2 regions of the Erythrobacter sp. HA7-11 genome follow, and region 2 is predicted to be linked to the other one. Evidence: predicted binding sites of a transcription regulator. Region 2 holds the regulator's gene; the other holds the start of a gene.

Region 1 (15,579 bases), 280 kb from region 2:
CACGACTACGATTTAGATTACGAAAACGAATTCGAGCGGTACCAAAAATTCATTAGAGCGGGCGACAGCCTCAGAGTTGACACGAAACGCAACGACATCTTTGCACTCTACGGAATCCAGAAGCTAATTCAGCATGCACCTAGAGATGAGAGCGACGAAATACCGACCGACGTTGTTCATGTATTCCGTCAACTAAAGCGACCTGAAGAAATTAAGACGCTGAAGCAAGTGTTCGTACCGTAATATCGTTTTCATTTCCTGCTATGATTCTAAAGAGAACCGCATAAATAATCTGGTCAAGAACCTGCTCAAAACCCAACGCGGTCGCTCGAGAACTGATCTAGAGTCTGAAGCCCTCAAAATTATGGCGATTGATGAAGATGAGCGCGAGCATCGGGCTGGCCAACGGGTTTTGGATTGCTACCAACACGCAGATTACGTCGTTGATTGTCAATCTGTTTCATCCCTTACAAGCTCGGTCAAACGACTTATCGATATCTATTTTGGATCGCCATTCATCTCACCAACGAAGGATGAGTACTGCATCTATCATGCAAACGCAGCAGCATATCGCTCGCTTGATCTCTCGCGCCAAGTAGGAGCTGCTATCTTTGACGACGATTGCCAAATACTCTCGATGGGTTGCAATGAGGTTCCAAAGGCGGGTGGCGGAACCTACTGGGAAGGCGACCTCAACGACAAGCGAGATTACGTTTTAGGACGGGATTCTAACCATCAAGTTAGAGAAGACATGGCGACTGATGCCCTACAGCGCCTTCAGCAGGACTGGCTGGACCCAAAATTCAAGGAACTGCCACTTGAAGAATTAGCAATCAGAGCGTTCGACCGCAGCGATGCCCCACTCAAGGGCTCAATGATTGCTGATGTAATGGAATATGGTCGCATGGTTCACGCGGAAATGAACGCAATTACCGATGCAGCTCGAACTAATAAATCGATACAAGGCGCAACACTATATAGTACGACAATGCCTTGCCATCTTTGCACTAAGCTTATCATATCATCGGGGATAGGCCGTGTCGTTTACATTCAACCGTACCCGAAGAGCCTTGTTCAAGAGTTGTACAATGACTCAGTCGCAATCGATCAGCCTCATCGGAAAGACAGGGTCAGATTCGAGACGCTAAAAGGAGTGACCCCAAACGGGTACAGAATTGCCTTCCGGAAAGTACGTGACAGAAAGAATAAAGTGACGGGTGAAATTGTTGAATGGGATGCAAAAATGGCAGCACCAATTTTCTTAAGCCATTATCCATATTACCGACCCTTGGAAATTGCCTCGGAAGAGGAACTAAGATTTGCGCTGTTAGACCTCCAGGACGCTGTGCAAAAAAGAGCAAAGTAGTCCCACCTCAACACCTCTTGCGCTTCAGCGCTTCTCTTGTCTAAGGCCGCAGCCTGCGCTGGGGCTCGCGCGGCTTCTTCGTGCCTTCGCGCCTTCGTGTAACCAACAAGCTGGATTCCGGATCGGGGTCCGGGATGACGGTGTGCAGTCGCCCTAAGAATAGATCGTCGCGCAGTCCTGCGTCACCTTCTGCATCTCGCTGCGGCGCTCACCGAACGCGTCAGTGATCGTCAGGCCCTTGCGGTCGAACTCGCCCTTCATACAGCCACAGATGCTGCGCGCTTGCGGCTTCAACTCCGCCGGAAACTGCGCGCGGGCCACGCATTGCTCGACAAAATCCTCATCGAGCCGCTTGTCGACCTCCGCCCCGATCTCGTCGCGCGCGGTGAACGAAAACGTGACCAGAAATCCGATGATCCCGGCCACGATAAAAACCAGCACTTTCTTCATGACTGTCCCCCTCCCCGGGTTTCATAGCACATCCGCGCGGCGCTCGCGTCAGGTGTGCGCAGCGGAGGCAAAGGCCTCACGCTCAAACCAACAAGCCGCGCCTCGCCCTCAATTGCCCCAGTCGTCGCCGCCTGCGCTGTCGTCATACGCCTGCTCGTCATAGCCGGCATTCCACATATCCATCTCCGCCGAGCTGAGTGCGTCGTCGGATGACGGATCAAAGCACCCGTAATACGCCTCTTCAAAGGCGGTGCGGTTCATGCGGGTGCCGGGATTGTTCTTCACGAATTTGTCGTGCCGCGCGCGCACGCAATTGCACTTTTGCCGCTGCTCGAAAGAGAGCTTGCCTGCGGCCTGATCCTTTTCGCAAATCTGCTCATATTCGGCGAAGGCCGGGCTGCTCTCGCCCAGACCCTGATAGGTTGCCATTCCGATTAGCGCGACGATGCCTACGCCGCCAAATGCCCGAAGTTTCATATGCGCCCTCCCATTTGTGCGGGAGAGGTGGGTAGAGCTAAGTCGTTAATTCGCGGTTATTTTGTGTGGGGTGCGGGGCTTGGCCTGGTGCTCGGCCCGATAGAGCCGCAAGGGCCTTGCGCCCGCCCGCAGCGATGCTCCTCTTTTCAACACCGTCACCCTGAACTTGGTTCAGGGTCCATCCCCAGCGCTGACTAATAAGGTTGTTCTCGGCGATGGATGCTGGAGTAGAAGACGGCCAACGGCCTAACGAGTTCAGCATGACGAGGAAGTTACTCCGCCGCTTCCTTCTGGCGGATCAGCATCGGTTTGAGATACTGCCCCGTGTAGGAGCGCGGTTCCTCGGCCACCTCTTCCGGAGTTCCCTGCGCGACCAGCTCGCCGCCGCGCACGCCTCCGTCGGGGCCAAGGTCGAGGATGTGGTCTGCGGTTTTGATGACATCGAGATTGTGCTCGATCACCACCACCGAATTGCCCTGTTCGACCAGGCGGTGCAGCACTTCGAGGAGCTTGCGAACATCCTCAAAATGCAGGCCCGTGGTCGGCTCATCGAGAATGTAGAGCGTCTGCCCGGTGGAGCGTTTCGACAGCTCCTTCGCCAGCTTCACCCGCTGCGCCTCGCCGCCTGACAAAGTCGTCGCCTGCTGGCCGACCTTCACATAGCCCAGCCCCACCTCGTTCAGCATCCGCATCTTGTCGCGGATCGGCGGCACGGCTTTGAAAAACTCTTCCGCATCCTCGATCGTCATGTCGAGCACGTCGGCGATGCTCAGCCCCTTGAACTTCACCTCGAGCGTTTCGCGGTTATAGCGTTTGCCGCCGCATTCCTCGCACGTCACATAGACATCGGGGAGGAAGTGCATTTCGATCTTGATCAAGCCGTCGCCGGTGCATTGCTCGCAGCGTCCGCCTTTGACGTTGAACGAGAAGCGGCCCGGCTTGTACCCGCGCGCTTGCGCTTCGGGCAGGCCGGCGAACCAGTCGCGGATGTTGGTGAAGGCGCCGGTATAGGTCGCGGGGTTGGAGCGCGGAGTGCGGTCGATGGGGGACTGGTCGATCTCGATCACCTTGTCGCAGAACTCGAGCCCTTCGATGGCCTCGTGCTTGCCCGCGATGACGCGCGCGCCATTGAGCACCCGCGCGGCAGAGGCGTAAAGCGTGTCGATGGTCAAGCTCGATTTGCCGCTGCCGGAGACGCCGGTGATGCAGGTGAAGGTGCCAAGCGGAATGCTGGCGGTGACGTCCTTGAGGTTGTTCGCCTGCGCGCCCTTCACGGTCAGTCTGTGCCCATTGCCCTTGCGCCGTTCGGTCGGAACCGCGATCTCGCGCCGCCCGGTGAGGTAGTCGGCGGTGAGGCTCTTGCGGCTCTTCATGATCTGCTTGAGCGTCCCTTGCGCGACCACTTCACCGCCGCGCACACCTGCGCCGGGGCCTAGGTCGACGATATGGTCGGCCTGCCGGATCGCATCCTCGTCATGCTCGACCACGATCACGGTGTTGCCGAGATCGCGCAGGCGCTTCAGGGTTTCGAGCAGCCGGTCGTTGTCGCGCTGGTGCAGGCCAATGCTGGGTTCATCAAGCACATAGAGCACGCCCGACAGGCCGCTGCCGATCTGGCTCGCAAGCCTGATCCGTTGGCTCTCACCGCCCGACAGCGTGCCGCTGGTGCGGTCGAGATTGAGGTAATCCAGCCCGACGTTGTCGAGGAAGCCCAGCCGCTCGTTGATCTCTTTGAGGATCGCTTTGGCGATTTGCGATTGCTGATTGGTGAGCTTGTCATCGAGGGCGAGGAACCACTCCTTCGCATCCGACACGCTCATTGTCACCGGCGCGGCAATGTCCGTTCCCGCAACCTTCACCGCCAGCGATTTCTCGTTGAGCCGCTTGCCGCCGCAGGTCTCGCATGGCTGCGCGGTCTGGAACTTGCCCAGCTCTTCCTGCATCCATGCGCTTTCAGTTTGCATCATCCGGCGGTTCAAATTGCCGATTACGCCCTCAAACGGCTTGTTGACCGTGTACTCCTTGCGCCCGTCCTTGAATGTCAGCTGCACCGGCATCCCGCCCGTGCCGTGCAGGATGATCATGCGCTGATCCGGCTCCAACTCCTTCCACGGCGTCGTGATCGTGAAGTCATAGGCCTTCGCGAGGCTGGTCAGCACTTGCATGTAATAGGGCGACGGCGGGTTGGACTTGGCCCAAGGCGCAATCGCCCCCTGCTTCAGCGTTAAAGCCTCATTCGGCACGACCAATTGCTCATCGAACAGTTGCTTTTCGCCAATCCCGTCGCAGGTCGGACATGCGCCCTGCGGCGAGTTAAACGAGAACAGACGCGGTTCGATCTCTTCAATGGTGAAGCCGCTTACCGGACAAGCGAACTTTTCGGAGAACACGATCCGGTCGGCAGGGATGCCTGCGCCTTTCATTGCGCCACCAGACGCCTCTTCATCCTCGCGCCCTGGCACCACACCATCGGCGAGGTCGACATAGGCCAACCCTTCGGCCAGCTTCAGCGCCGTCTCGAAACTATCGGCAAGCCGCGTCTCCAGCCCCTTCTTCACCGCCAGCCGATCAACCACGACCTCAATGTCGTGCTTGAATTTCTTGTCGAGCGCAGGCGCTTCTTCAATCGGATAAAGCTCCCCGTCGATCCGCACACGGCTAAAGCCAGCCTTCTGCCATTCGGCCATTTCCTTCCGGTATTCACCCTTGCGCCCGCGAACGACCGGCGCGAGCAGATAGAGCCGCGTGCCTTCAGGCAATTCCATCACCCGGTCAACCATCTGGCTGACAGTCTGCGCGCTAATCGGTTTACCCGTCGCCGGAGAGTAAGGCACACCCACCCTCGCCCATAGCAGCCGCATGTAATCGTAAATCTCGGTGACGGTCGCGACGGTCGAACGCGGATTGCGGCTGGTCGTCTTCTGCTCAATCGAGATCGCGGGAGACAGCCCGTCAATATGCTCGACGTCGGGCTTTTGCATCATTTCAAGGAACTGCCGCGCATAGGCGCTGAGGCTCTCGACATAGCGCCGCTGCCCCTCGGCATAGATGGTATCAAAGGCGAGCGACGACTTTCCCGAGCCAGACAGGCCCGTAACCACGATCAGCGCATCGCGCGGCAGATCAATATCAACGCCTTTGAGATTGTGCTCGCGCGCACCGCGGACCGAAATTTTTGTAAGAGCCATAAGAGTGTTTGTTCCGCAAATGTTCGCTTTGGTCAAGGCGGTCCGTTGCACGACCCACAGTCGGATCGAGCAATCGCGCATAACAGCTTAGCGATGGGGCAGTGATCTGGTTCCAACAGGATAGGTATTGGGACGGCATTTTCCAATCTCTCGTGATGGAGCAAACCGCGTTAGATTCGAGCTTCGAGATGAATTTTAATCGCGCTCGCCCCCGTGGACCTACAGGAAACCTGAAGTTTCGCGATTTCGTCTGAACCTTAAGGTTGTACGTCTCTTTGCAAGTCTTCCCCCAAGCCTTTCGGGTCGCACCACGAGGTTCGTCGGTCAGAGTTTCAAAGATACCGGGCCCGGCGCGATGATCTCGCGTCGGGCTTTGTATCTCCCTCATCGACCGCCCCTTGCATTCGCGCGCAATTTCCGGTTCATGTCGCGCAACTATAGTTAACCTCTTACGGCGGGATCCTAACCGGGCCATTGCGGTCTGGTCCCTGCTTGGTCGCAATCAAACCGGAGATATTATGAAGGCCCATCTTTTGGCCCGCACTGCCCCCCTTACCCTCGCCGCTGCCATGCTGGCAGGCTGCGCGACAACCTATGGAGACGATGGCGTGGACCCCATTGCCGAAGCTCAGGCCGAAGCTGCCTATTCGCCCGACATCCCCGAAGGCACAGGCTATTTTGCTTCAGACAGCACGCTACCGTTCCTTGCGCCCGATTTCACCAAGATCAGCGAAGACGACTATCTGCCGGCATTCGAGCAAGGCATGGCGATCCAGGCAGCCGAGGTTCAGGCGATTATCGACAACCCTGCAAAGCCATCTTTCGACAATACGATCGTTGCACTCGAGAAATCGGGCCGGATGTTGGGCCGCGTCTGCCGCGTCTTCTTTGCTCTGACGGGTCAGGCAACGACAGATCGTTTGGATGCGATCAATCAGGAAATCAGTCCCAAGCTAACCGCCCATTCAGATGCGATCACACTCAACCCCGAACTGTTTGCCCGCGTGAAAGCGGTTTATGACCAGCGCGCGAGCATGGCGATGACCGTCGAAGACGCGAAACTGCTCGAAGAGACCTATTCCGGCATGGTGCAAGCTGGCGCGCTGCTCACCGAAGCGGAGCGAGAGCGCGTGAAGGCGATCAACTCCGAATTGTCGACGCTGACCACCGATTTCAGCCAGAAAGTGCGTGATGCGACCAATGCTGGCGCGGTGATCGTAGATACACGCGAAGAACTCGCTGGTTTGTCCGATGCTGAGATTGAAGGCGCAGCGGCGCTTGCAGCTGAGAAGGGCCACGAAGGCAAGTTTGCTATCGCGCTGCAGAACACCACGCAGCAGCCTTTGCTGCCCGCGCTTGAAAACCGCGAGGTTCGCGAGCGCCTGTTCAAGGCCAGCGTCAATCGCTCCGATCAGCCGGGCGAGTTCGACACGCGCATGTTGCTCGCCAAGATCGCGACCCTGCGCGCCGAGAAAGCGGCTTTGTTCGGCAAGCCCGATTGGGCCAGCTACACCATGTATGACCGGATGGCGAAGGAGCCGCGCACCGCTCTCGACTTCATGGAGCAAATGGTCCCCGCCCTCGCCGCGACCCAGCGCCGCGAAGCTGGCCTGCTCAATGAGCGGATCGCAGCCGATGGCTTCAACTTCGAGGTTCAGCCTTGGGACTGGTACCGCTTCGCCAACAAGGTGAAAGCGGAACAATACGCCTTCGACGAAGACGCGGTGAAGCCATACTTCCAGCTTGAAAAAGTGCTGGAGGACGGCGTGTTCTACATGTCGGAAAAGCTTTACGGTCTGACCTTTGAACGCCGCGACGACATCCCCGTCTATCACCCTGATGTATGGGTCTATACCGTGTTCGATTCTGATGGAAGCGAGCTCGGCCTTTTCTACTTCGACCCGTTCCAGCGCCCGAGCAAACGTGGCGGCGCATGGATGAGCAATTTCGTCGATCAGAGCGATCTGTGGGGCACCAAGCCGGTGATCTACAACGTGCTCAACATCCCGAAGGCACCCGAAGGCGAAGTGCAACTCGTCAGCTTTGACAACGTCGAGACGACCTTCCACGAATTCGGCCACGCGCTGCACGGCTTCTTCGCTGATCAGCGCTATGAAAGCCTGTCCGGCACGGCAACGGCGCGCGACTTTGTCGAGTATCCGAGCCAGGTGCACGAAATGTGGGCGACCTACCCTGAGGTGCTGCAAAACTACGCCAAGCACTATGAAACGGGCGAGACGATCCCGATGGAGTTGGTCGAGAAGATCCAGGCCGCATCGAAGTTCAACCAAGGCTATGATTTCGGCGAAGTGGTCGAAGCAGCCTTGCTCGATATGAAGTGGCACGCATTGTCACCGGAGCAAGCCGCCGCCATCGACACGCCGGAGAAGGTCGACGCCTTCGAGCGCAAGTCGCTGGAAGAACTTGGCCTTGAGATCGACCTCGTCCCGCCGCGCTATCGCAGCTCGTACTTCAACCACATCTTCTCGTCACCAGCGGGCTATTCCGCGGGCTATTACAGCTATTTGTGGACCGAGATGCTGGATAAGGACAGCCGCGCCTGGTTCCTCGAAAATGGCGGCCTGACGCGCGCAAATGGCGATCACTATCGCAAGACCGTGCTCAGCCGCGGCGGCACGATGGACTATTTCGAGATGTACAAGAACTTCGCCGGACGCGAGCCGGACGTGACATACATGATCGAAAGCCGCGGGCTTACGGGCGGCGACACCGAAGCCGATGTCGGCACATCGGACGGCAGGCTCCCGCCGCGCACCGTCGATAGCGGCGCCGAGTAAGCCTCAAAACGGCAACAAAGAGAACCCCCGGTAGGCTCCGCGCCCGCCGGGGGTTTCTTTTTTCACCTGAGACCAAACTTAGGCAGCTACCGGCTGAGCTTCCTGCTCCTGCTCCTGCTCGCCGCACGCCAGCAATTCGACGAATTTCTCGGCATTGATCGCGACGTCATCCGGACCGATCTGATCGAACGGATCCTCAAGATGACTCTGAATATTGTCGAGGCCGGTCAGGATAATCGCGAAAAGCACGGGCATCACATAGGTCAGGATATCGGCTTCGTATTCGAGCGCGAGATATGCGAAGTACGGTCCGTAAATGATTGGCAGCACAATGATAAAGAAGTCGCTGAACGCGCTCAGCGTGCGCGGCGTGCGGTACTGATAGATATGCTTCACGCTCTCAAAAGCGACAATCATCTTCGAGATATACTGGTTGCAGCGTGAGCACTCACCCGAAGCGAGCCCCTCCTCACGCATACGCTTCACGAATTCGGACAATTCGGAGAATGAGGCATAGACCTCGCGCTCATGGATCGAGATGTCCTGCCGCTCAGCCTTGAATAGGTCGCGGCAACTCTTCAGCAGATGGATCAGCACACCCTCAAGGTGGTCTTGGCGATCCTCGCTTTTCTCGGGCAGCCAATCGCGCGCGGCGAAGTATATCGCGCGGCCATGCGCTTTGATCGTGCCATAGTCGTCAAGGGCAGCTTCGCGGCGCTTGTAAGCATGGCCGATCGAAAACACGATCGGGAAGATCACCGCCGTTGAGATAATGGTCAGCGGATAATCCGCGATCAGGTTCACGCGAAGCGAGAACCACGTCGCGAAGACCGCCAGGATTGCGATCCCAAGCGTCTTCCAGTTTACAATCAGCCCAATACGGGAAATTCGTTCCAACACGTACACGCCCCCTATGATGTGCGTGCGTGCGGGCTTAGCGCCGAGGGCTTGAAGTATGGTTAAACCGGAATTTGACCCTCAGCTGTCAGAATCCGGGAAAGCCCTCCACCCGTCCGGAATATCCCGTCTGAAGGATCGGAATATCGAGCGGCTTTCCATCCCGATCTTCAAGCGCGAGCGTGCCCACGACGAAACCTTGTGCGCCCTTCGCGATTGCCACGGAATCGCACGAAGTGACATGCGCAGGGATCGCCAGCTTCTCACCCATTCGCTTCCCCTCCAGCACATCCACAATATAGAAATTGGGCCAGAGTCGGTCTTGGCGCCCCGAACGCTCACCTGAAAAGCGAACTTTGAAGATTTCGCCGACCGCACCACTTTCCAGCTCCGGTTTCTCTTCCATCACAGGATAAATGGTTTTCTCGAATTGCGGTCCTCTACATGCCATCGCCGGACTTGCAGAGGCGAACAAAGCGCAAGATGCGAGCGCCGCGGATAGAATGCGTTTCATGGGTTTCTCCCTCGTTCGAGCCCCGCCTTAGCGCCCGCGTCTTGCCGCAAGTTGAACGCCTTATTCAGTCACAAGCGCCTGCGCACCGGCATTTCCAACCCAACGCGCCTCAACGCCCCAGACGTTCTCGATCATCGTGGTCGTGAGTGCTTTTTCCGGCCTGCCGTCAGCCACCAGGCGCCCCTCGCGCAGCACCAGCACGCGATCCGCGTGGTTCATCGCGGTGGCGAGATCATGCAGCACGATCACGACACCTTGGCCTTCCTCTGCCGCCGATTTGAAATGACGGATCAGCGCGCTTTGATGCGCGAGATCAAGCGCAGCAAGCGGCTCGTCTGCGAGGATCCATTGCGGCTCCCCTGCTAGAACACGCGCAAGCAGAACGCGGGCCTTTTCTCCGCCCGACAGCTTGCTTGCAGGACGCGATCGTAGGCCTTCAAGCGACAAGGCTGCAATCGCCCGTTCAATCGCTGGCTTTCCGCGATCGCGATGCGGCATTCGGCCAAGCGCGACGAGATTCTCGACTGCAACATCCCAAGCAATTTCTGCGGCTTGCGGGAGATAACCGAGAGACTTTGCCCGCTCGCTTGCAGCAATTTTTGTCAATGCGCGGTCATCTAGCGTGACGCTGCCCGCCGCCGGTGTCAGCAGTCCAGCAAGCCCCAACAACAGGCTCGACTTTCCCGCTCCATTCGGGCCACAAATCGCGGTGATTTTGCCCGGCTCTAATGCGGTTGAAACCTGACCCAGCACCAGCTTGCCGCCGCGCGCCAGCGAAAGATCGTCAGCGGCGAGCATCACAGCGCGCCCTTTCGCATCTTCAAGAGCAGCCAGAGGAAGAACGGCGTGCCGATAAGCGAAAGCGCAATGCCAAGCCGCAACTCCGTGACCAGCGGGAGTACGCGCACCGCGCTATCCGCGACCAAGACCAGCAACGCCCCCGCGAGCGCGCTGGGCACGATCAGACTGGAGGGCAGTCGGTCGGTTAGCGAGCCGCACCAGATGCGGCACGATCAGCCCGACAAAGCCAATAATCCCTGCCACCGCGACGCCAGCACCAACGGTCAGCCCGACGCCGACGACAAGCAGCCACAGCAGCAAAGACGTGTTGACGCCCAAACTGCGCGCCGCCTCTTCGCCGAGGGTTAGCGCGTCGAGCGGCTTTGACGCCAAAATAAGCACACCGATACCAAGTGCGATCAAAGGCGCAGCTATGGCGACCTCGCGCCACGACCTGTCCGTTAGAGCTCCGTTGAGCCACAGCACAATCTCGCTCATTGCAAACGGGTTTGGCGCCAGCGTGATCGCGAGTGCCGTCAGAGCGCCAGCAAGGCTTGCGATCATCAATCCGGCAAGGGTGAAAAGCGCTATGCCGCCGCCCATTCCTGACGACGTGCGGCCAGCGATCAGCGCGAGCAGCGCCATGCCCAGCGCAGCGCCGATCAGTGCAAAGGATGGCAAAGCCCATGCGCTCGCCGCATAGCCCAGCCAGAAACTCGCCACTGCGCCCAGCGCCGCCATAGGGGCGATGCCGAACAGACCTGGGTCTGCGAGCGGATTGCGCAGATAGCCCTGCATCGCTGCGCCCGCAGCGCCCAACCCTGCACCGACTACAATCGCGAGCACGCTGCGCGGCAAGCGGAGCTCGAGCAGGATCAGGGCAGCATTGGGCGTGCTCGCCGGATCAATCCAAACGCGCCCGGCCAGCAGCGATACGGGCAAAGCCAGAACCAGCAGCACAGCGAATGTCGAGGTCGCGCGGCTCATGGATGCGCCCCGCGCCAAAACTGGCTGCGAAATTGCTCGCGGATCTCCGCCAAGCGCTCGCGCGCTTTGAGAATAGTCGGGCCGCCGCAATAGATCAGCTGTGGATCGAAATCGGCGACCAGAAACTTTGTCTGCTCGGCCAGCGCCGGGTGGACAAGCCCGCGATCAGAGCCAGACACGAGCAGAATGTCCGGCGGATCGGTCATAAGCTGCTCAAGCGTCACGCGGTCGCTTTGCTGGAGCCCGCGCGCTGATGTGTAATTGGTGAAACCCGCCCAGTCGAGATGCTCGGCCACCATGGTTTCCCCGCCTGCAACGATCTGCCCCTGTTGCCAGAGAAGCGCGGTAAAACCGGTATCTTCGCCGATTGACGCTTGGGCAGAAATTGCAGTTGTGAGCGCCTCGCCCTGCTCAGGTTTCAGAGCCAAAGCTGCGATACGATCGATCTGAGAAATACTCTCTATGGCGTTGTTTGGACTGCCGAACACCTCAATCCGTAGCCCCATTTCTTCTAGCGCTGCCCTTGTCGCAGGCTGCATGAATGTGCTTGCGAGCACGATGTCGGGATTGAGCGCGAACACTTCTTCAGCGGTGCCGCCGGTAACGCCGAATTCGTAAGCGCGCTCGACTTCCATCGAACTGGCGTTCGGATCGCGGCTGTAATGCGAAAGCGCGAGGATTTGCTCAGGCGCGGCCACCTCCACCAGAATAGCATCGGTGCAAGGGTTGAGGCTGACGAAAGTTGGCACATTTTCGTTTTGATCGTCTGGCGCCGCGGCAGGCGCACTGCAGGCCGCAGCCGCGCTCGCAAGCGCAGCCGTCATCCATCCGATCACCTGCCGTGACATTCCGCGCAAACCGCCCATCCCTCAGCGTCTAAGCCGTAGTCGATAGGGGCGACTTTACCGGCGAGCAACCCGCCTCGGCCACCCCTGTTAACACGCCTGGTCAACCTGTTCGGTTTCGGGACGGCCCGATCTGCGCCGTCGCGCGCGACGGCAAGTGATCCTACTTCGAGGTCAATCGCACTATGTGGACATTCAAACGCACTCCTGATCGGCAAAAGCCCATATGCCTGCCAGACCTTTCTGGCGAGGCATCGACCGAGCGCGCTCCGCGTCTGCCGCTCAAGCGCCGGTTGATGGTGCTGAGTGCAGCGATTGCAGTGCCTGCTATGGCAGCTCCAGGAGACTTTGGAGCGATTGCCGCCGATGCACCGAGCGACGAAGCAGAAACGCGTTTCGCGTCAGCGTCGGCGATGCCGTTCGAACAGCCTGGCGGGAGTTTCCCCGGGTCTGCGTTCTACTATCTTGCAGACCCGCCCAAGGATGCCTTGGTCGCGCTGCCGACCGTGGACCCGCTCGACATAGGGGCCGATGGCCGCGAGATTGGCGCGCTGATAGATGCTGGCCCCGCCGCCAGCCCGTTCGTGAATCTTGCCAGCGGGACAAGCCAGTCACGCGCACTGCAATGCCTGTCGCAAGCCATCTATTACGAGGCAGCGAGCGAAAGCGAAGCGGGCCAGCGCGCAGTCGCGCAGGTTGTGCTCAACCGGGTGGCGCACACCAGCTGGCCGTCGAGCGTATGCGGAGTTGTTTATCAGGGCTCGCAGCGCAAAACCGGCTGCCAGTTCACCTTTACCTGCGATGGCAGCCTGCGCCGCAATGCGAGCGCTGGCGGCATGGCTAAAGCTCGCCGGATTGCATCGGAAGCGCTTTCGGGCAGCGTCTATTCGCCAATCGGGCTCGCTACGCACTACCACACACTCTGGGTGAACCCGTACTGGGCGAGCTCGCTCGATCACATCGGGACCGTGGGCGCGCACCGCTTCTACAAGAACCGTGGCCGCGCGGGGACGAAAGCCGCTTTCACACAGAGGTATGCCGGGTTTGAACCAAGTGCAGCTGCGGCAGCCGCAGCGCGTACCGCGGAATTTACGCCGCGGATCGATCCTGTAGCGGTAACGGCGGTGCCCGCTTCCAACGCGCGCACTCAGGCGACTTTGTCACCTGCCACGCCATCAGACCGCCGTTCGGCGCTAAAGCCTTCGACACCTGACGCAGCGCTTGCCGACCAAGGCTTGCGAGAAGCCGGGCAAGTCAAAGCGCCCTATTCCAATGCGGGACAATGGAAAGACGGCGCTGCTGCTGTGCTTGCTGCCCAAGACAAGAAGCGCATCGAAGTCCAGAACTTCAGTGGATCTGAGCTGGAATAGCTGAACAATAGTTCTAGCACCGCGTACGGAGTTTCCCGCTGCCGTCCCGAAAGCTTGGGTTAATCCGTCGGAAACCCTATCCCAACACTCGGGCTTAGCGGGTCGGCTTTAAAGGCATCAACAGAGATCGCTCATTGTGTGCGCCCAACCAGCGCACCAACCAGGATAAGTGCCCCGTTATGACCATCCACTTCGCCGCCGCGCGGACGCCTGCCTGTTCTCCGATAGCTCGGGCACTGGCGAAGCGCGCCACCGTCAGGGCGGCCAACGATAATGGCAACACGGTTGCCAATGACGAAGTGCTAAAAGCTGCATTGCGTCATTTCGGCAAGCATGGACTGGCCGCTGCAAAAGTTGCCCGCAGCAATGCCAAGGACGCTTTTTTCGAAGGCGACCGCCAGTCCTATGACTGGTGGCTCAGCATCACGCGCACGTTGGACCGCCGGCTTGCGCTCAAACTCGAAAAACAGATCGAGCCGCTTGAACGGGATGAAACGACAACCCCATTTGTCTGAGCTTCGCGACTACAATCGACCAAATTCTCAGAAGAAAATCTCGTAAGCGCCGCATTAACCAGCCTTTGACTTGTTAGGACTAGGTCGATTTCATGGTGGGCAAACAGGGGATCATCGTGAGGCTTCTTAGTGTACTTGCTGTGCACAATCGTGCCGACACACTGTCCGCGCGCGTCCGCCGCATTCTCGTCGAAACCCTCTACACGCAGCCCACCAGCCTAGCAGTCGGTGCGATTACCGGCGTTGCGTCATCAATAATCGCCGCTTGGATCACCAATAATCGCCTGCTTATGGTCGGCTGCGTTGTCCTGGCGGTCATTGCTGCGACCCGGGTGACAACGGCAGTCCGCTTGTCGCCCAACCGCCGCGAGACAAGCACGCGAACACTTGAAGCGCTCTACGAGATCGGAGCGTTCAGCTACGCTTTTGTCCTTGGTCTGGTCGCTTCCGTAACCATCTGGTTTGAGCTCCAATCCGACGTTCAGGTTCTGATGGTCGCAAACGCGCTTGCCTACGGCGTGGGCGTTTCCTCGCGAAATGCTGGCCGGCCTTTCATTGCTATCGGCCAGCTGCTTTTGGTGTGTGTGCCTCTGATGATATCGGTACGCCGTGATAGGGACGCCTGCGTTTCTGACACTGGCCGCGACGATTTCTCTTATGGTCCTTGCGATGGTCGCCATCATCATGGACGTCTTCAAGATCATCCGCGATTCTATCTCGGTACCGCCGAACACAGCGCCAAAATGGCCGAAAAGATGCAAGTTCTGGCGCGAACTGACGTGGTAACAGGGCTGGCCAACCGCGCCGGTCTAAACCACGCCATGGTTGAAACCATGATGGCGGTTGATCGCGATACGCGTCTTGGCGTGTTCTGGATCGACCTTGATCGCTTCAAGGAAGTGAACGACCTGCTCGGCCATCCCGTTGGCGACCGAGTTTTGACAGAAGTTGCCCGGCGCCTGCGCGATCTTGCTCCGGAAAAAGCAACCGTGTCACGCTTTGGGGGCGATGAATTTGTTGTGTTCTGCCCGATCACTGACCGCAAAGATGCAGAGCGGATTGCGAGCGAGATCCATGCCGAAATGATGCGAGCAATTCGCGTCGAAGGCGATCTGCTGGAAGTTCGCGCCTCTGTCGGGGTCGCCTTATTGCCAGACGATGGCGATGACGCCGATACGGTTATGAAATCGGCTGACCTTGCGCTTTATCACGCGAAAGTCGGAGGCCGCGCGCAAACCCGGTTTTTCGACAAAAGCATGACACGCGATCTGCTGCGTCGCCGCGAGATCGAAGGCGAACTTCGCACGGCCTTGCAGCGTGACGAACTCTCGATCTTCTTCCAACCCATCATTGATCTTGAAACCGGACGAATTCGCACGTTTGAAGCACTGG
Region 2 (15,579 bases):
ATACCGAAGCCGCGCAACACCTCAGCGTCGAGGCCTTGCTCGTGATATTGCAGCGGCACCGAGTAGATCGAAGGCGCGTCCAGCGCGGGGATCACCGATTCTTTGCGCACGTTGCAGAAATTGGCGATTTTCTGCCGCTCGCCATCGGGCAGCGGGTGCTCGGCGCGGCAAAGCAGCACGTCGGGCTTGATGCCAAGGCTGGCGAGTTCGCGGACAGAGTGCTGGGTCGGCTTCGTCTTGAGCTCACCGGCTGCGGCAATGTAAGGCACCAGCGTCACATGCACGCTGAGCGTCTGCATCGGCTCCAGCTCGTTACGAAGCTGCCGGATCGCTTCCATGAATGGCAGCGATTCGATGTCGCCCACCGTGCCGCCGATCTCGCAAAGGATGAAATCGTGATCGTCCTGATCGGCGAGCGCAAATTCCTTAATCGCGTCGGTTACGTGCGGGATCACTTGTACAGTCGCGCCCAGATAGTCGCCGCGCCGCTCTTTCGCGATAATGTCCTGATAGACCCGGCCAGAGGTGATGTTATCGCTCTGGCGCGCTGAAACGCCGGTGAAGCGCTCATAGTGGCCAAGATCGAGGTCGGTCTCCGCCCCATCATCGGTCACATAGACCTCGCCGTGCTGATACGGGCTCATCGTGCCCGGATCCACGTTGAGGTACGGATCGAACTTACGAATGCGAACCTTGTAGCCGCGCGCTTGCAGGAGTGCTGCAAGGCTTGCTGCCATAAGACCTTTTCCGAGCGAGGAGACCACGCCGCCGGTTATAAAAATGTACCGCGCCATGGGAGTTGGGCCTTAAGGCTTGTTTCGGATTCGGGGCAAGCGAATTGCGCAAGCGAAACCCTGCCAATCCACAGCGATGTCAAAAAAAGCCCGGCGAATTGCCGGAACGGGCGATTACTCGTACCGCGAGCGGATCGTCGCTGGCCGGTGCGTCAGCGGGAGCAGCCGGGTCAGTGACTGTGCCGCTTGTCGCGCCGGAGCCGGTACCCAGCGGATCGACGGGTGCGACATTGCGATCAATTGTCGTTTCGATCGTGCTGCTGCCGGTCACGTCAACCGCGAGCGCAGCCAATGCGATCGACAGACCCACAAACGCCACAGCCAACCACTTGGTCGAACGGGTCAGGAAGTCTGCGGCTCCACGTGCGCCCAGAGCGCCGCCAGGATTGCCGCCAATGCCAAGGCCACCGCCCTCGGAACGCTGCATCAACACGACACCGACAAGTGACGCAGCGACAATCGCCTGAACGACGGTGAGAAAGAGAAAAAGTGACGACATTATTCGTGATACCCGTTTGATCTGGTCCGCCATTTAGGAGGCGTGATGCTCTTGCGCAAGTTTGAGCGCGAGAGCGTTTAGCCTTCTTCGGCTTCGCCCGCCGCGAGCGCGATCCCCATAAAGCTGTCTGCGGTAAGGCTTGCCCCGCCTACCAATGCCCCGCCCACCTCGGCTGTGCCGAGAATTTCGGAGGCGTTTTCCGGCTTTACCGAACCGCCGTAAAGAATGCGGATGTTCTCCGATTCTTCCTCACCATATTTTTCGGTGAGCAGCGCCCGGATCATGGCGTGCATCGCGGCGATATCTTCCACCGTCGCGGTTTTGCCCGTGCCAATCGCCCAGATCGGTTCGTAGGCGACCGTGACTTTCTCGCCCGCTCCCTCGACTTCAGGAAGCGATGCTTTCAGCTGAGCCGCGATGAAGTCTTCAGCTTTGCCCGTCTCGCGGGTTTCGAGCGTTTCGCCGCAGCAGATGATAACGCGCATGCCCGCTTCCAAAGCCGCGTCAGCCTTGGCGCGGACGAGCTCGTTCTTTTCGCCATAGGCCTCGCGCCGTTCGCTATGGCCGAGGATCACAAATTTCGCACCTGCATCGGCCAGCATAGAAGCTGAAATGTCACCTGTATGAGCGCCTTCCGCGTCAGCCGAACAATCCTGTGCGCCAACGCCGATCTGCTCTGCTTCGCGGTGAACCGCGTGGATCAAAGTGTATGGCGGAGCGACCGCAACTTCCACTTTCATATGCCGCTGCGCAGCACGGTCAATCGCGCGCGCCTCAGGCAGCATGGCCCGAGTGCCGTTCATTTTCCAGTTACCGACGATGTAGGGCCGCTGGGCCATAGAATTATCCTGCGCGACAAGCGTTGTGTTTGCGAATCCTCCAAGCCTTTACGGTCAGAGGGCGAGGTCGGCTAGCCGAGGAAAGTCATCCAGTCAAAAGCCTTGCTCAACTGTTGCCGCGAGGCCGCAGGGCCGATAAAGCCGCCATACAGACCGGAGCCTTATCGGCTCCTGCCAAATAACCTCTCGGGAAATACAGACCAGATGATTTCGTTCTTCCGCAGGATTTTTCAATCCAAAATCGGCTTGGCATTTACTTTCGCGTTTATCGCCCTGATCGCTTTAGCTTTCGCCAGCAGCGACGTGGCGAACAATGCGACTTTTGGCGGCGTGGCCGGGAATGATCGTATCGCGGTTGTGGGTGATGAACGGATCGATTCATCGGAACTGGCTCAACTCGCCAATTCGGCGCTCAATCAGGTGCGTCAAGAACGCCCGACCACGACAATGCCGATGTTCCTTGAGCAAGGCGGGCTGGAAGAAGTGCTCACCCAGCTAATCGATCGCCAGGCGATTGCTGGCTATGCGAAAGAGTATGGCCTGCGTGCCGGAGACAACTTGATCAACAGTGAAATCCTGCAAATCGGCGCTTTTCGCGGGCCGAGCGGTGAATTTGATGAGCAAACTTACCAAAACGCCCTGCGCAACCAGAACCTTACCGATGCAATGTTGAGGAACGATCTGGCTGATGGACTACTGGCGCAGCAAATACTGGTGCCGGCGATCAGTGCAGCTGAAGTGCCCAGCAGCATCGCGCGGCGCTACACCGCTTTGCTGCGCGAACGCCGCAATGGCTCAATCGCCTTAATCCCAAGCACGGCCTATGCTCCCGAAGATGATCCGACCGAAGCGCAACTGAGCAGCTTCTATGACGATAATCGTGGCCGCTACATTCAGCCTGAGCGTCGCACAATTCGCTATGCCACGTTCAGCGATGCGAATTTGAGCGCCCGGATCGAGCCGATACCGGCGGAAATCGCTGCACGCTACGAACGCGATGCCGATCAATATGCTGCGCAGGAAAGCCGCTCGATCAGCTCGTTTATTGTGCCGACGCAGGAAGCAGCAAACGCGATCCGCGATCAGGTGCGCGGTGGGACTTCGCTTGAGGCAGCAGCACAAAGCGCTGGCTTCAGTGTTTCTGCAAGCGAAGGGCAGAGCAAAAGCGCCCTCGCCTCGGCCACCAGCAGCGCGGTTGCCGATGCAGTCTTCGCCGCCAATGAAGGCCAGGTCGCCGAACCGGCACGCAGTGCGCTTGGCTGGTATGTCGCACGGGTCGATGACGTCGAACGCACCCCAGCGCGCACTCTCGCCCAGGTCACGCCCGAGATCACTGAACGGCTCACGACGGAAAAGCGCGCAGCTGCTTTGTCAGATTTCAGCGCACGAATCGAAGAAGAGGTTGATGGCGGAACATCTCTGTCCGATGTTGCGGAGGAATTCGGCCTCAACTTGCAGACGACACCGCAATTGCTCTCTGATGGACGGGTCTTCGGCCAAGACGGCCAGACCGTAGCGCCAGAGCTGCAAGCCGCTCTGCAGACTGCATTCGACATGGAAGAAAGCGAGCCGCAATTGGCAGAGGTCGTGCGCGGGCAGGTTTTCCTCATCTTTGAAGTGCCGGAGATTGTTCCATCGGCAACCTCGCCGCTGGCCGAAATCCGTGACCGGGTCGAATTTGACTGGCGCTTGTTCGAGGGCAGCGAATTGGCTCGCGCCGCTGCCGAGCGGATCCTTGAACGGATGGAGGCGAATGAAACGCTTGCTGCAGCGATGAGCGCAGAAGATGTGAACCTTCCTCCGATTGAGCGCATCAGTTTGGATCGCACCGAGTTGTTGCAGCAGCGCCAGCGCGTTGCGCCCCCATTGGCATTGCTTTTCAGCATGGCGCAAGGGACGACCAAGCGGCTTGAAGCGGCCAACCGTCTGGGTTGGTTCGTGGTCGATTTGGAAGAGATCAGCACGGACGAAATTCCTGACGATGATCCCCTGTTCGCTGCAACCCAGACCCAGCTTGGCCCGGCAGTGTCGAATGAATACGCCGAGCAATTGACCGCCGCTATGCGTGAGGAATTGGGCGTAGAACGGAACGAGGATGCGATCGAAGCGGTGCGCAAGCAGCTTGCCGGCGAAACCTGATCGCGCAGATTTGGGATGGGTTTCTCCTCACTAGGCAATGCCGATGTGGCAGCGGCTACCCTGCGCGGTGGCAAGCCTGCGCTTGTCTGGCGCAAGGTCATTGCTGATAGCGATACGCCGGTTGGTGCGGCGTTGCGCCTTATTGAACCGGAACGCGGCGACTTTCTGCTAGAATCGGTCGAGGGTGGCGAGATCCGCGGGCGCTACAGTCTGCTTGGGCTTGATCCAGACCTTGTCTTTCGCGGGAGCGGTACGCAGGCAGAGATCAATCGCCAGTGGCAATCAGATCGAGAGGCATTCGAGCCCTGCGACAGCAATGATCCGATGGCAGAGCTACGCGCGCTTTCGCAGGGCTGCCGCTTGGACGTGCCGGAAGAGCTACCGCCCGCCCTCGCCTGCCTTGTCGGCTATTTTGGCTATGAGACGATTGGTCTGGTGGAAACCTTGCCACGTGCTCCCGACAGCCCACTTGAATTGCCGGACATGCTGTTCGTGCGCCCGACCATCATCCTCATCTTCGATAACCTCACCGACAGCTTGTTTTGCGTTGCACCGATTTGGCAAGCGGAGCAGCCGGAACGCGCGATTGAGGAAGCGGGTGAGCGGATCGACAGTGTGCTGCGTGGGTTAGGCCAACGCCGCCCTGCCCCTGTAAAGATGCCCAAGCTGCCCGAGCCGGAGCTTGAGCCGGTCCTGGCGGGTAATGATTACAAGGCACTGGTGGCGCGGGCGAAGGACTACATCACCGCAGGCGATATCTTTCAGGCGGTGCTGGCGCAGCGCTTCACCGCGCCATTTGCACTGCCACCGCTCGAGCTTTACCGCGCGCTGCGGCGGATCAATCCCTCGCCGTTCCTCTATTTTCTAGACTTGCCCGGATTTGCGGTGGTCGGATCAAGTCCGGAGATCCTTGTCCGGGTACGCAATGATGAAGTGACGATCCGCCCGATTGCGGGAACGCGGCCACGCGGGGCTACGCCTACCGAGGACAAAGCGAACGAGGCGAGCCTGCTCGCAGACCCGAAGGAACGCGCGGAACATCTCATGCTGCTCGATCTGGGGCGCAATGATGTGGGCCGAGTCGCCGCGCGCGGCAGCGTCAAAGTCACCGATAGCTTCACAATCGAACGCTATAGCCATGTCATGCACATCGTCAGCAATGTCGTGGGCGAGCTTGCTCCTGATAAAGACGCACTCGAAGCGGTGTTTGCAGGCTTTCCTGCTGGCACAGTCTCGGGCGCGCCGAAAATCCGCGCGTGCGAGATCATCGCCGAGCTGGAGCCGGAGACGCGCGGTGCCTATGCGGGTGCGGTCGGCTATTTCGCGCCCGATGGCTCGGTCGATTCCTGCATCGTCCTGCGCACCGCTGTCGTCAAAGACGGGATAATGCATGTGCAGGCGGGCGCAGGGATCGTCGCAGACAGCGATCCCCACTATGAACTCGCCGAATGCCGCGCCAAGGCGGGCGCGCTGATTGCGGCGGCAAAGGAAGCGGTGCGGATCGCCAGCGAACCGGAGTTTGGACAGTGAAATATTGCGCCTTGGCTCTAGCGGCCAGCTTGACCCTCACAGCCTGCAATGAACAACCCGCAGGCGAGCCCGTCACCCGCGCGGAACTTGGCGAACCAGGCGAGGCTCCCGCTCCGGAAGAGACTGTTGCCGCGACCACCGAAGACAACGCACCCGATGTCGCGGTGGAATCTGCTTGCGATGCGGTCACGTTTGAGGGCGTGCAGCTGACGCATTGCATCGCCGATCCGGCGAAGCACCGCATCCGCACCGCGCTTGGTCCATCGGGCGGCGAACCCTTTCGCTCGCTCGCGGCTTTCGCGCGCAGCATCGACCACTCAACCGTTGCCTTCGCGGTGAACGGCGGGATGTTTGGCGATGGTGGCAAGCCGGTCGGCTATTATGTCGAAAGCGGTGAGCGCCTCAAAGAATTGAACCGCAACGATGGCCCCGGGAATTTCCATATGAAGCCCAACGGCGTCTTCTACGGCAGTGGCGGAAGCTGGCGCGTGCGCACCTCCGACAGCTTTTATTCTAACGTCCGTGATCGCCCTCGCTTTGGCACGCAATCCGGTCCGATGCTCGTCGTTGGCGGAGAATTGCACCCGGAGATCGCCGAAAACGGGCCAAGTCGGGCGATCCGCAACGGCGTGGGCGTCGATGCGAGCGGCAAGGCGCACTTTGTGAAGTCAGAGGCTCCGCTCAGCTTTGGTCAGCTCGCGCGATTCTATCGGGACGAATTGAAGGTGCAGAACGCGTTGTTCCTCGATGGCAATGTCTCGGCCCTTTGGGATCCCGCCAATGACAGGCTCGACACCCGTTCAGGCATTGGCCCCTTGATTGTCGTGACAAAACGCTAGAACGCGATACGCCCATGATCCTCGTCATCGACAATTACGACAGCTTCACATTCAACCTGGTCCACTACCTTATGGAATTGGGTGCTGAGGTGCGCGTGGAGCGCAATGACGCGCTGACCGCTACAGAAGCGCTGGCGACAAATGCAAGCGGCTTTCTGATTTCGCCCGGCCCCTGCACTCCGAATGAGGCCGGGATCAGCCTCGATCTGGTTGCGGCCTGTGCGGATGCGGAAAGGCCTCTGCTGGGCGTATGTCTCGGCCATCAAAGTATCGGCCAGCATTTCGGCGGCAAAGTCATACGAGGCGGCTTGATGCACGGCAAAACCTCGCCCGTAAAGCATGACGGGACCGGCGTGTTCGCTGGAGTCCCCTCGCCCTTCACCGCGACCCGCTATCACAGTCTCGTGGTCGAAGACATTCCGGTTAGCCTGCATGTGAATGCTCGGTCGGACGATGACCATGTGCAAGGGTTCCGCCATGAAAGCCTGCCCATCCACGGCGTGCAATTTCACCCGGAAAGTATCGCAACCGAGCACGGCCACGATCTGCTCGCCAATTTTCTGCGCCTGTGCGGTATTGAAACCAAGGAACTTGCCCGATGAAGACCCTGCCGCTTGCGGTCCCGCATATGAGCGAAACCGAGGCTGAAGAGGTCTTCGGTTGGATTCTCGATGGCGAAGCAAGCGATGAAGAAATCGCGCGTTTCCTGCTCGCCATGACCGAGCGGAGCGAAACGGCAGAAGAAATCGCCGGCGCAGCGCGAGCCCTGCGCGCGCGCCTTGTTCCGGTCGAAGGGCCAGAGGATGCAATTGACGTTTGCGGCACAGGCGGTGACGGCCATCATACTCTGAACGTATCCACCGCTGTTGGATTGGTCGTGGCGGCTTGCGGCGTGCCGGTCGCACGGCATGGCAACCGCGCTATCTCCTCCAAAGCCGGCGTAGCTGACACGCTTGAAGTGCTAGGTCTCGATATGAAGGTCGCGGGCGAAACCGCTGAAAAGACACTGAGCGAGATCGGCATTTGCTTCCTCTTCGCGCCCAATCACCATCCGGCGATGGGTCGCATTCAGCCGATCCGCAAAAAGCTGGGCCGCAGAACAATCTTCAACCTGATGGGGCCACTCTCCAATCCAGTTGGCGTGAAGCGGCAGCTGATTGGCATTGCCCGCCCCGGTTATGTCTCGATCTATGGCGATGCGACTGCGCGGCTTGGGACCGATCGGACGCTGATCGTCTCAGGCGATGAGGGGCTCGATGAGCTTAGTTTGGCGGGCGGTAACGAGATTGCTGATGTCACCGGCAACGACTTTGCGATGAAGCGCATCGATGCGAGCGCTGCGGGACTTGAACATGCACCGCTCGAAGCAATCCGAGGCGGCGATCCTCAGCACAATGCAAAGGCGCTTGCCGCGCTGCTAGATGGCGAAACCGGCGCTTACCGTGATACGGTAATGTTCAACACGGCGGCGGCCTTGATCGTGGCTGGCAAAACCGACGATTGGGGCATTGGCGCCGAAATGGCGGCTGAGGCTCTCGACAGCGGCGTAGCGAAAGACTTGCTCGCGCGCTGGATCGAGATTGCGAAATAGGTCGCTGATCAGATGAACAAGCTCGAAGAGATTTGCGCTAACAAGCGCGGAGAAGTCGCTGAACGCAAAGCGGAACAATCGCTTGCCGACCTTGCTGCGCGCGCGTCTGAGCAGTCTGTGCCGCGCGGATTCGAGGCGGCATTGCGCGCTGCGAACGAGACTGGTTTTGGCTTGATTGCCGAGGTGAAGAAGGCTTCGCCGTCGAAAGGGCTGATCCGCGCCGACTTTCGTCCTGCCGATCATGCGCGCGATTATCAGACAGGCGGGGCGGCGTGTCTCTCGGTATTGACCGATGCACCTTATTTTCAGGGTCATGAGGACTACCTTATTGCCGCGCGGGAGGCATGCGACCTGCCGGTGCTGCGTAAGGATTTCATGGTCGATCCGTGGCAATGTGCAGAAGCGCGCGCGATGGGAGCGGATGCGATCCTGATTATCGTCGCGGCGCTTTCCGATGCGCAGATGCAGGAAATCGAGGCAGCCGCTCGCGAGCACAAGATGGACGTGCTGGTCGAAGTGCATGATGAGGCCGAGATGGAGCGCGCCCATACGCTGAAATCGAAACTGGTTGGCGTAAACAACCGCGATCTCAAGACTTTCACCACTGATCTTGCCACATCGGAGCGTCTGGCCCCGCTCGCGCCAGAGGGCGCTTTACTGGTTGGCGAAAGCGGCATCAACAGCCACGAGGATTGCACGCGATTGGCTCGCGCAGGCGTGCGGACGTTTCTTGTGGGGGAAAGCCTGATGCGCGCTGACGATGTAGCAGCCGCAACGCGAAGCTTACTGCGCGGGTGAGGAACTGTCCTACTTTTGCATCTTGTGGCATCTGAAGCGCATGATTTGCGCTCAAACCGACACGAGTTGTTCAAGGGAATACGGCCTAAAAGGCCGCAAGCCGGACAACCCGAACATTTTTACTCTTGGACCCTGTAACATGCGGTCCATGTCTCGACTAAGTGCCTGTAATTGCAAAGGAGCTGTGTTGTGACGGATTTGACCCATATCGGCGATGATGGAGCCGCTCGCATGGTCGATGTCGGAGCCAAACAGGACAGCGCGCGGGTCGCTATCGCCTCTGGCATGATCCGTATGTCACCCGCTGCCTTGGCGGCGGTGCGCGCGGGTGATGCCCCCAAGGGCGATGTGCTGGGTACGGCTCGGCTCTCGGGCATCATGGCGGCGAAGCGCACAGGCGAGCTGATCCCACTCTGCCATCCGCTCGCGCTCGACGCGGTGAACGTCAACTTCGCGTTTGAGGACGATGGGATACGCGCGACAGCCGAGGCTTCGCTGACCGGCAAGACGGGAGTGGAGATGGAGGCGCTGGTGGCTGTCAGCACCGCTCTGCTCACCGTCTACGACATGGCAAAAGCGCTCGATAAGGGCATGGTGATCGGTGAGGTTCGCTTGATCGAGAAGCGCGGCGGCAAGAGCGGGGTCTGGAAGGCGGACGCGTGAGCGGCTTGCTGCCCCTCGAAGAAGCGCACCGTCGCCTGCTGGCTCTGGCACAGCCGGGCGCTGTGGAGTGGATCACAGCTGAGGCTGCCGTCGGGCGCTATCTGGCCGTGGACCTACGCGCAGCAAGGACGCAGCCACCCGCTGACTTGTCGGCAATGGATGGCTACGCGATTGCAGGCGGTGGTCCTTGGCGTTTGGCGGGCGAAAGCCGCGCGGGTGCGCCCTTCCCCGGTCGCCTGGGCATTGGCGAGTGTGTGCGCATCTCGACCGGCGCGTACATGCCTATCGGTGCGGACCGCGTGCTGATCCGGGAGAATGCCAGCTTTAGCGGCGAGACGGTGAGCGCGGCAGAGATGCCGAACGCTGCTCAGCACGTGCGCAGGCAAGGCTTCGACTTTGCTGAAGATGATGTGGTTCTCAAGGCAGGTGTGCGGATCGGGCCGGGACAACTCGCGCTAGCGCTCGCGGCGGGGCATGACCACCTGCCTGTGCATGCGGTTCCAAAAGTCGCGGTCCTTGATAGCGGTGATGAGCTGGCGCGCGATCCCTCGCAATGCGGGCCGCATCAGATCCCAGCGAGCAACGGGGCGATGCTGGCGGCTATGCTCAAGGGGCTGACTCCTGACATGCGACGCATTGGACCGGTTGCGGATGATTTGAGCGAGTTGGCGAATGCGCTGGCTGGTGCAGAGGATGTGGACATCCTCATCACCTCTGGCGGTGCGTCGGTCGGCGATCACGATCTGGTGCAACAGGCGCTAGTCGATTGGGGTGCGGAAATCACGTATTGGAAGGTCGCGATCAAGCCTGGAAAGCCGCTAATGGTCGCGACCCGCGCCCGCGCGGACGGTTCGCGACAAGTGGTGCTCGGCCTGCCTGGCAATCCGGTGTCCAGCTTCGTGACAGGCTTCCTGTTCGCCTTGCCCCTGATCCGCGCAGTGCTGGGCAGCAGAGATGCCTTTCCGCGCTCGGTTCGCATGGAACTGGCCGAGCCATTGCCAGCAACGGGCTCTCGGCGCGAGTTCCTGCGCGGCGTGCATGAGAGGGCAAACGTCAGGCCGGCAGGCAGCCAGGACTCGTCTGCGCTCGTCTCGTTGGCATCGGCCAATTGTCTCATCGTTCGGCCCGAAGATGCGGCGGAAGCCCCGATTGGTAGCGTTGTGGATGTGTTGCTGCTCTGAAATGGCGGTATTCCGAGCTTTACGCGCTTGACTCGTAATACTAAGTTGCCTACTTGTTCCACATTCGTTCACCTTTCGGGTGCGCGAAAGAGCAGTTTCACTGCATCTCTCACGATGCCTCTTGGGCTGCACCAGAAACATGCATCAGCATGCCGAAATGGCGTGCTAGCAAGGGAGTTTTCGTATGCTGACCGCAAAGCAGCACGAATTGATCCGCTTCATTCAGAAGCGGTTGGAAGAGACAGGCATCTCACCTTCGTTCGAAGAGATGAAGGCTGCGCTTGATCTGAAGAGCAAGTCGGGCGTTCACCGGTTGATTTCCGCTCTCGAGGAGCGTGGGTTCATTCGGCGTCTGCCGAACAGGGCACGTGCCTTGGAAGTGATCCGTATGCCCGAGGATGCGACACCGGTCCCGCGCGCTGCGGCTGTTGACCCGGTTGCTCGCGCGACAACGCCGCCGAGTGCGACCGATAGTTCACCAGAGCCAGCCAACGACGTGATCGAGATCCCGCTTCATGGCCGGATCGCTGCGGGCGCTCCCATTGAGGCATTGGAGGGTCAGAGCAGCCTGCCCGTGCCTGCAGCGCTGCTTGGTCCAGGAGAGCACTACGCGCTTGAGGTTTCGGGCGATTCGATGATCGAGGCGGGCATCTTCGACGGTGACTTTGCGCTTGTGAAGCGGACCGACGCCGCGCGTGATGGTGAGATCGTGGTTGCTTTGGTGCGCGGCGAGGAAGCGACGCTGAAGTATCTCCACAAGGATAAGGGGCTGGTTAGGCTCGATCCCGCCAACGGTATGTACGAAGCCCAGATCTACCAGCCTGAAGAGGTGCAAGTGCAAGGCAAGCTTGCAGGTCTCCTGCGGCGGTATCACTGATTGATAATAGCTCAGTTGCGCGGGGCTTCGCTAGTCGACAGCTCCGCGCCACCAACCATGTTGCCCTTGGGTCTCCGATACGGAGATGATCCGCTCGGCTGACAGATCAATTGCGACACCGCCATGGTCTTGAAGGTACCCCCGATCCGCTTTGAGCCAGCGCGGCTTGCATGAGGCGGGGAGATATCGATCCGCAACGACTATGTCAGATTGCTCGCATGCTGCCGCCAAAGCGCGCTCCTCAATCAGGTCGCGGTTGCGTGCCATCATCAGAGTCCAACTGCGCCCTCCTCTATCGATATCGAGCAGACAAAATTCAGTTGAGCATCGCGCTGCAGGCCATTCAGCCATCGGGATCGGTTCGCTTGAAACGCTGGCCAGTTCGAGCAGATTGTCTCGGGCGTACGAAGACTGTGAATTGCGCAAGGAAAGCAAGCGCTCACCGTCCATCGTCACGCCTACGTGGCGGCTGTCTCGGTACCGACGAGCACGTCGGGTATTGGAGTGGTCAGCAGTAAAGCAGTCGCTGCGAGAACAGGCGCAAAACCAAGCAGTCTCGCTCGTCCGTTCCACAGAGCTAGCCATAACGAACCAAAAACGAACAAGGCGATGGTAAGCTGGCTCATTTGCGGCATTAGTTTCACAGAGCCCGGTTGCGCCGACGTCCAATGCGCGATTGCGAGCAAAAGGTCGAGCGAGCGCTCCACCAACCACCAGATCGGCGCACCCAATCCGATCAGATCGAGCACCAACCCGATCGCAATCAACGGCATCGAGATGAAGGTCACCAAGGGAATTGCGATGACGTTTGCGAATGCTCCGTAAACGCCGGCGCGGTGAAAATGAAACAACACGATAGGCATCAGCGCGATCTCGATCACGAGGCCCGTCACGAACAGCATGAGGACGCGGCGACCACCTCGCGAAACCCAGCTCTCTTCGCGTGGCGCGAGAAATGCCTTGATTGGTCCTGAGGTATGCAAAGCAACGATCGCCACCACCGCGGCAAAGCTCATCTGGAAGCTCGGCCCGACGACGGATTCCGGCCATAACAGCATCACAAATATCGCAGCCATCGCAACCATTCTTAGTGACAGCGCATCGCGTCCCATTGCCAGCGCGATCAAGACTAGCATGGCGGCGACACAGCTGCGCACCGTCGGCACTTCAGCTCCGGTAAGGAGTGTGTAGCCGATTCCGGCGAGCGCTCCGAAAGCCGCAGCGGCTACTGGTAAGCGCACGCGCAGGGCAATCGCCGGGAACAGCGCTAAAAGCTTCAGCGTCACCAAATAGGCCGCAGCGATGACAGCGCTCACATGCAAGCCACTGATCGAAAGGAGGTGCGTGAGACCGGCATCGCGCATCGCAACCTCGTCCTCTTCAGCGATACCGCCCCGGTCCCCACTGGCGAAGGCCGCCGCTATGGTTCCTGCTGACCCGTCAACGCGTTCTCGCACATGGCCCGAAAGCATCCGTTGGATTTGCGGTATTGTGCCTGTTCCCGCGGCGCTCTCAATGACTTCAATGTCACCGACAACGCTCCCGGTTGCTGCCAATCCCTGGAACCAGGCTGCGCGGGCGAAATCGTACGCGCCGGGTAGCATTGGCGAGGCAGGCGGCATCAGCCGTGCGCGCAAGCGGACGACCGCTCCTTCAGCCATGTCAGCACTGGCCTTTTCAAGCGGAACATTGATCCTGACCTTGCGGCTCTCCCCGCTTTCTGCATCGCGGGTGGCCAAGACCAGGCGGATGCGCTCGCGCGCTGGCTGATCCTCCCGTTCCAAGACGTAGCCCTGGAGGCGCTCGACTGTCGGACGCTCGATTGGCTCTGCGCCAATCATCTCGGAACGCAACCAAACAGTCGCGATTCCGGCCGCAAAGACCAATCCTACGGTGATCGCCGCCTGCCTCAGCAATATGCGCTCGTCCACGCCGCGCCAGATTGCCGCTGCGGAAATCGCAAGGAGCAGGCCGCCGCCCATCCCTGCGAGCCATTGCCATCGCGCACTCAGCCCAAACCATGCGAGTATACCTGCGCCGAATATGACCGCTATCCAAGGCGCCCGGTCAAATCCGGCATTAGCCAAAAACCGCTCGAGATTGGCAGAAATCCGCGCCCCAGCACTGGACAAGACGAAGGGCTTGCGCCAAGTGCGCTGCACTGCAACATCATCGGTCGCGGAACTATCATCGGTGCCGCCACCAATCGGCACAAAAGGCGCCCCGTTCGGTGCCATCCCTGACTTGAAAAGGAAATCACAAGCTATGGCAAGCGAAAGCGCACAAAAAGGGGTGGTGACCCGGTTTGCGCCCTCGCCCACCGGCTTTCTCCATATTGGCGGCGCGCGTACAGCCTTGTTTAACTGGCTTTATTCGCGGCATCACGGCGGAAAGGCGCTGCTGCGGATTGAAGACACTGATCGCAAGCGCTCTACCCAAGAGGCTATCGACGCTATTCTGGACGGCCTGAACTGGCTAGGTCTCGATTATGATGATGATCCGGTGTTCCAATCAGAACGCGGATCGCGTCATGTCGAAGTCGCTGAGAAGCTGCTGGCTGCTGGCCATGCATATAAGTGCTTTGCGACGCCTGAAGAGCTTGAGGAGATGCGGGCGGCACAGCGCGCTGCGAAGCAGCCGATGCGGTACGATGGCCGATGGCGCAATCGCGACGCATCCGACGCGCCAGCGGGTTCGCCTTTCGTTTTGAGGCTCAAGACTCCCGAAGACGGAGAAGCCACCATCGAGGATCAGGTCCAGGGCAAAGTCACAGTCCGCAATGAGGAGCTTGATGACTACATCATCCTTCGCGCTGATGGCACGCCGACCTATATGCTCGCCGCCGTGGTCGATGATCACGATATGGGGGTCACGCATGTGATCCGTGGTGACGACCACCTAAATAACGCATTTCGCCAATTGCCGATCTATCACGCGATGGATCAGATCGAAGGCGATTGGCCCGAACCTACCTATGCGCATGTGCCGCTGATCCACGGGTCAGATGGCGCAAAACTCTCAAAACGGCACGGTGCGCTTGGCGTTGACGCATACCGCGATGAAATGGGCATTTTACCTGAGGCTTTGTTCAACTATCTGCTGCGTCTTGGTTGGGGGCACGGCGACAAAGAAGAGATCGCGCGCGACGAAGCGATCGAGTTGTTCGACATCGGCGGCGTGGGTAAGAGCCCTTCGCGCTTCGATCTCAAAAAACTCGAGAACCTCAACGGGCACTACATGCGCGAGGCTGATGACCGTGAACTTGCAAAGCTCGCCCTTCCGCTCATCGAGGGAAGCGCCGATATGGAGCTGTTGACCAAGGCCATGCCAGTTCTGAAGACGCGCGCGAAGAACGTGCATGAACTGGCTGAGAGCGCTGCATTTTTGTTTGCAAAGCGCCCCTTGGAGATGACCGAAAAGGCGGCAAAGCTGCTCGATGATGATGGCCGGGCACGCCTCTCGCTTGTGGTGCAAGCGCTCTCGCAGGAAAATCACTGGACAATTGAGGCCCTCGAAGCCAGTACGAAGGCAATCGCAGAAGCCCACGAGCTGGGCTTCGGCAAGCTCGCGCAGCCTATGCGCGCGGCGCTCACCGGGACGACGAACTCGCCCGGTATTTTCGATGTTCTGGTCCTCTTGGGACGGGAAGAAGCTTTGGCGCGTCTCAGCGCGCAAGCGAGCTAAGCCTGATATCAGGCAGCACGCAGGTAGGAATTGAGGAGACAAATTTTGGCAGACAAGCACGCGAAGCTCGAGCTGGGCGGCGAAAGCTACGAATTCCCAGTGCTGGAGGGAAGCACCGGTCCGGATGTGGTCGATATCCGTAAAC

The links. The regulator LexA, encoded in region 2, represses DNA repair genes until DNA is damaged. The targets are predictions, from matches to a motif close to GTTCCNCNCTTGTTCT.
Region 1: a site for LexA is predicted at 5,492-5,507, ahead of uvrA (excinuclease ABC subunit UvrA). Genes of this name have one in related genera too.

What each region holds. Positions count from the first base shown of each region.
Region 1 is NZ_JBVFUF010000002.1:1,300,092-1,315,670, reverse strand. It holds gene ACZ1GU_RS06840 (hypothetical protein) at 1-243, shown strand, start outside; gene ACZ1GU_RS06835 (deaminase) at 365-1,366, shown strand; gene ACZ1GU_RS06830 (hypothetical protein) at 1,520-1,816, opposite strand; gene ACZ1GU_RS06825 (hypothetical protein) at 1,925-2,293, opposite strand; gene uvrA (excinuclease ABC subunit UvrA) at 2,566-5,481, opposite strand; gene ACZ1GU_RS06815 (M3 family metallopeptidase) at 6,000-8,279, shown strand; gene ACZ1GU_RS06810 (hypothetical protein) at 8,358-9,176, opposite strand; gene ACZ1GU_RS06805 (hypothetical protein) at 9,265-9,690, opposite strand; gene ACZ1GU_RS06800 (ABC transporter ATP-binding protein) at 9,751-10,488, opposite strand; partial or broken gene ACZ1GU_RS06795 (FecCD family ABC transporter permease) at 10,488-11,457, opposite strand; gene ACZ1GU_RS06790 (ABC transporter substrate-binding protein) at 11,454-12,305, opposite strand; gene ACZ1GU_RS06785 (cell wall hydrolase) at 12,488-13,672, shown strand; gene ACZ1GU_RS06780 (hypothetical protein) at 13,852-14,187, shown strand; gene ACZ1GU_RS06775 (putative bifunctional diguanylate cyclase/phosphodiesterase) at 14,280-15,579, shown strand, end outside.
Region 2 is NZ_JBVFUF010000002.1:1,576,212-1,591,790, reverse strand. It holds partial or broken gene ACZ1GU_RS08210 (CTP synthase) at 1-794, opposite strand, end outside; gene secG (preprotein translocase subunit SecG) at 874-1,293, opposite strand; gene tpiA (triose-phosphate isomerase) at 1,371-2,132, opposite strand; gene ACZ1GU_RS08195 (peptidylprolyl isomerase) at 2,337-4,271, shown strand; gene trpE (anthranilate synthase component I) at 4,287-5,801, shown strand; gene ACZ1GU_RS08185 (phosphodiester glycosidase family protein) at 5,831-6,640, shown strand; gene ACZ1GU_RS08180 (anthranilate synthase component II) at 6,655-7,242, shown strand; gene trpD (anthranilate phosphoribosyltransferase) at 7,239-8,231, shown strand; gene trpC (indole-3-glycerol phosphate synthase TrpC) at 8,244-9,029, shown strand; gene moaC (cyclic pyranopterin monophosphate synthase MoaC) at 9,219-9,692, shown strand; gene ACZ1GU_RS08160 (molybdopterin molybdotransferase MoeA) at 9,689-10,873, shown strand; gene lexA (transcriptional repressor LexA) at 11,058-11,750, shown strand; gene ACZ1GU_RS08150 (hypothetical protein) at 11,781-12,200, opposite strand; gene ACZ1GU_RS08145 (ComEC/Rec2 family competence protein) at 12,209-13,987, opposite strand; gene gltX (glutamate--tRNA ligase) at 14,016-15,434, shown strand; gene ACZ1GU_RS08135 (citrate synthase) at 15,480-15,579, shown strand, end outside.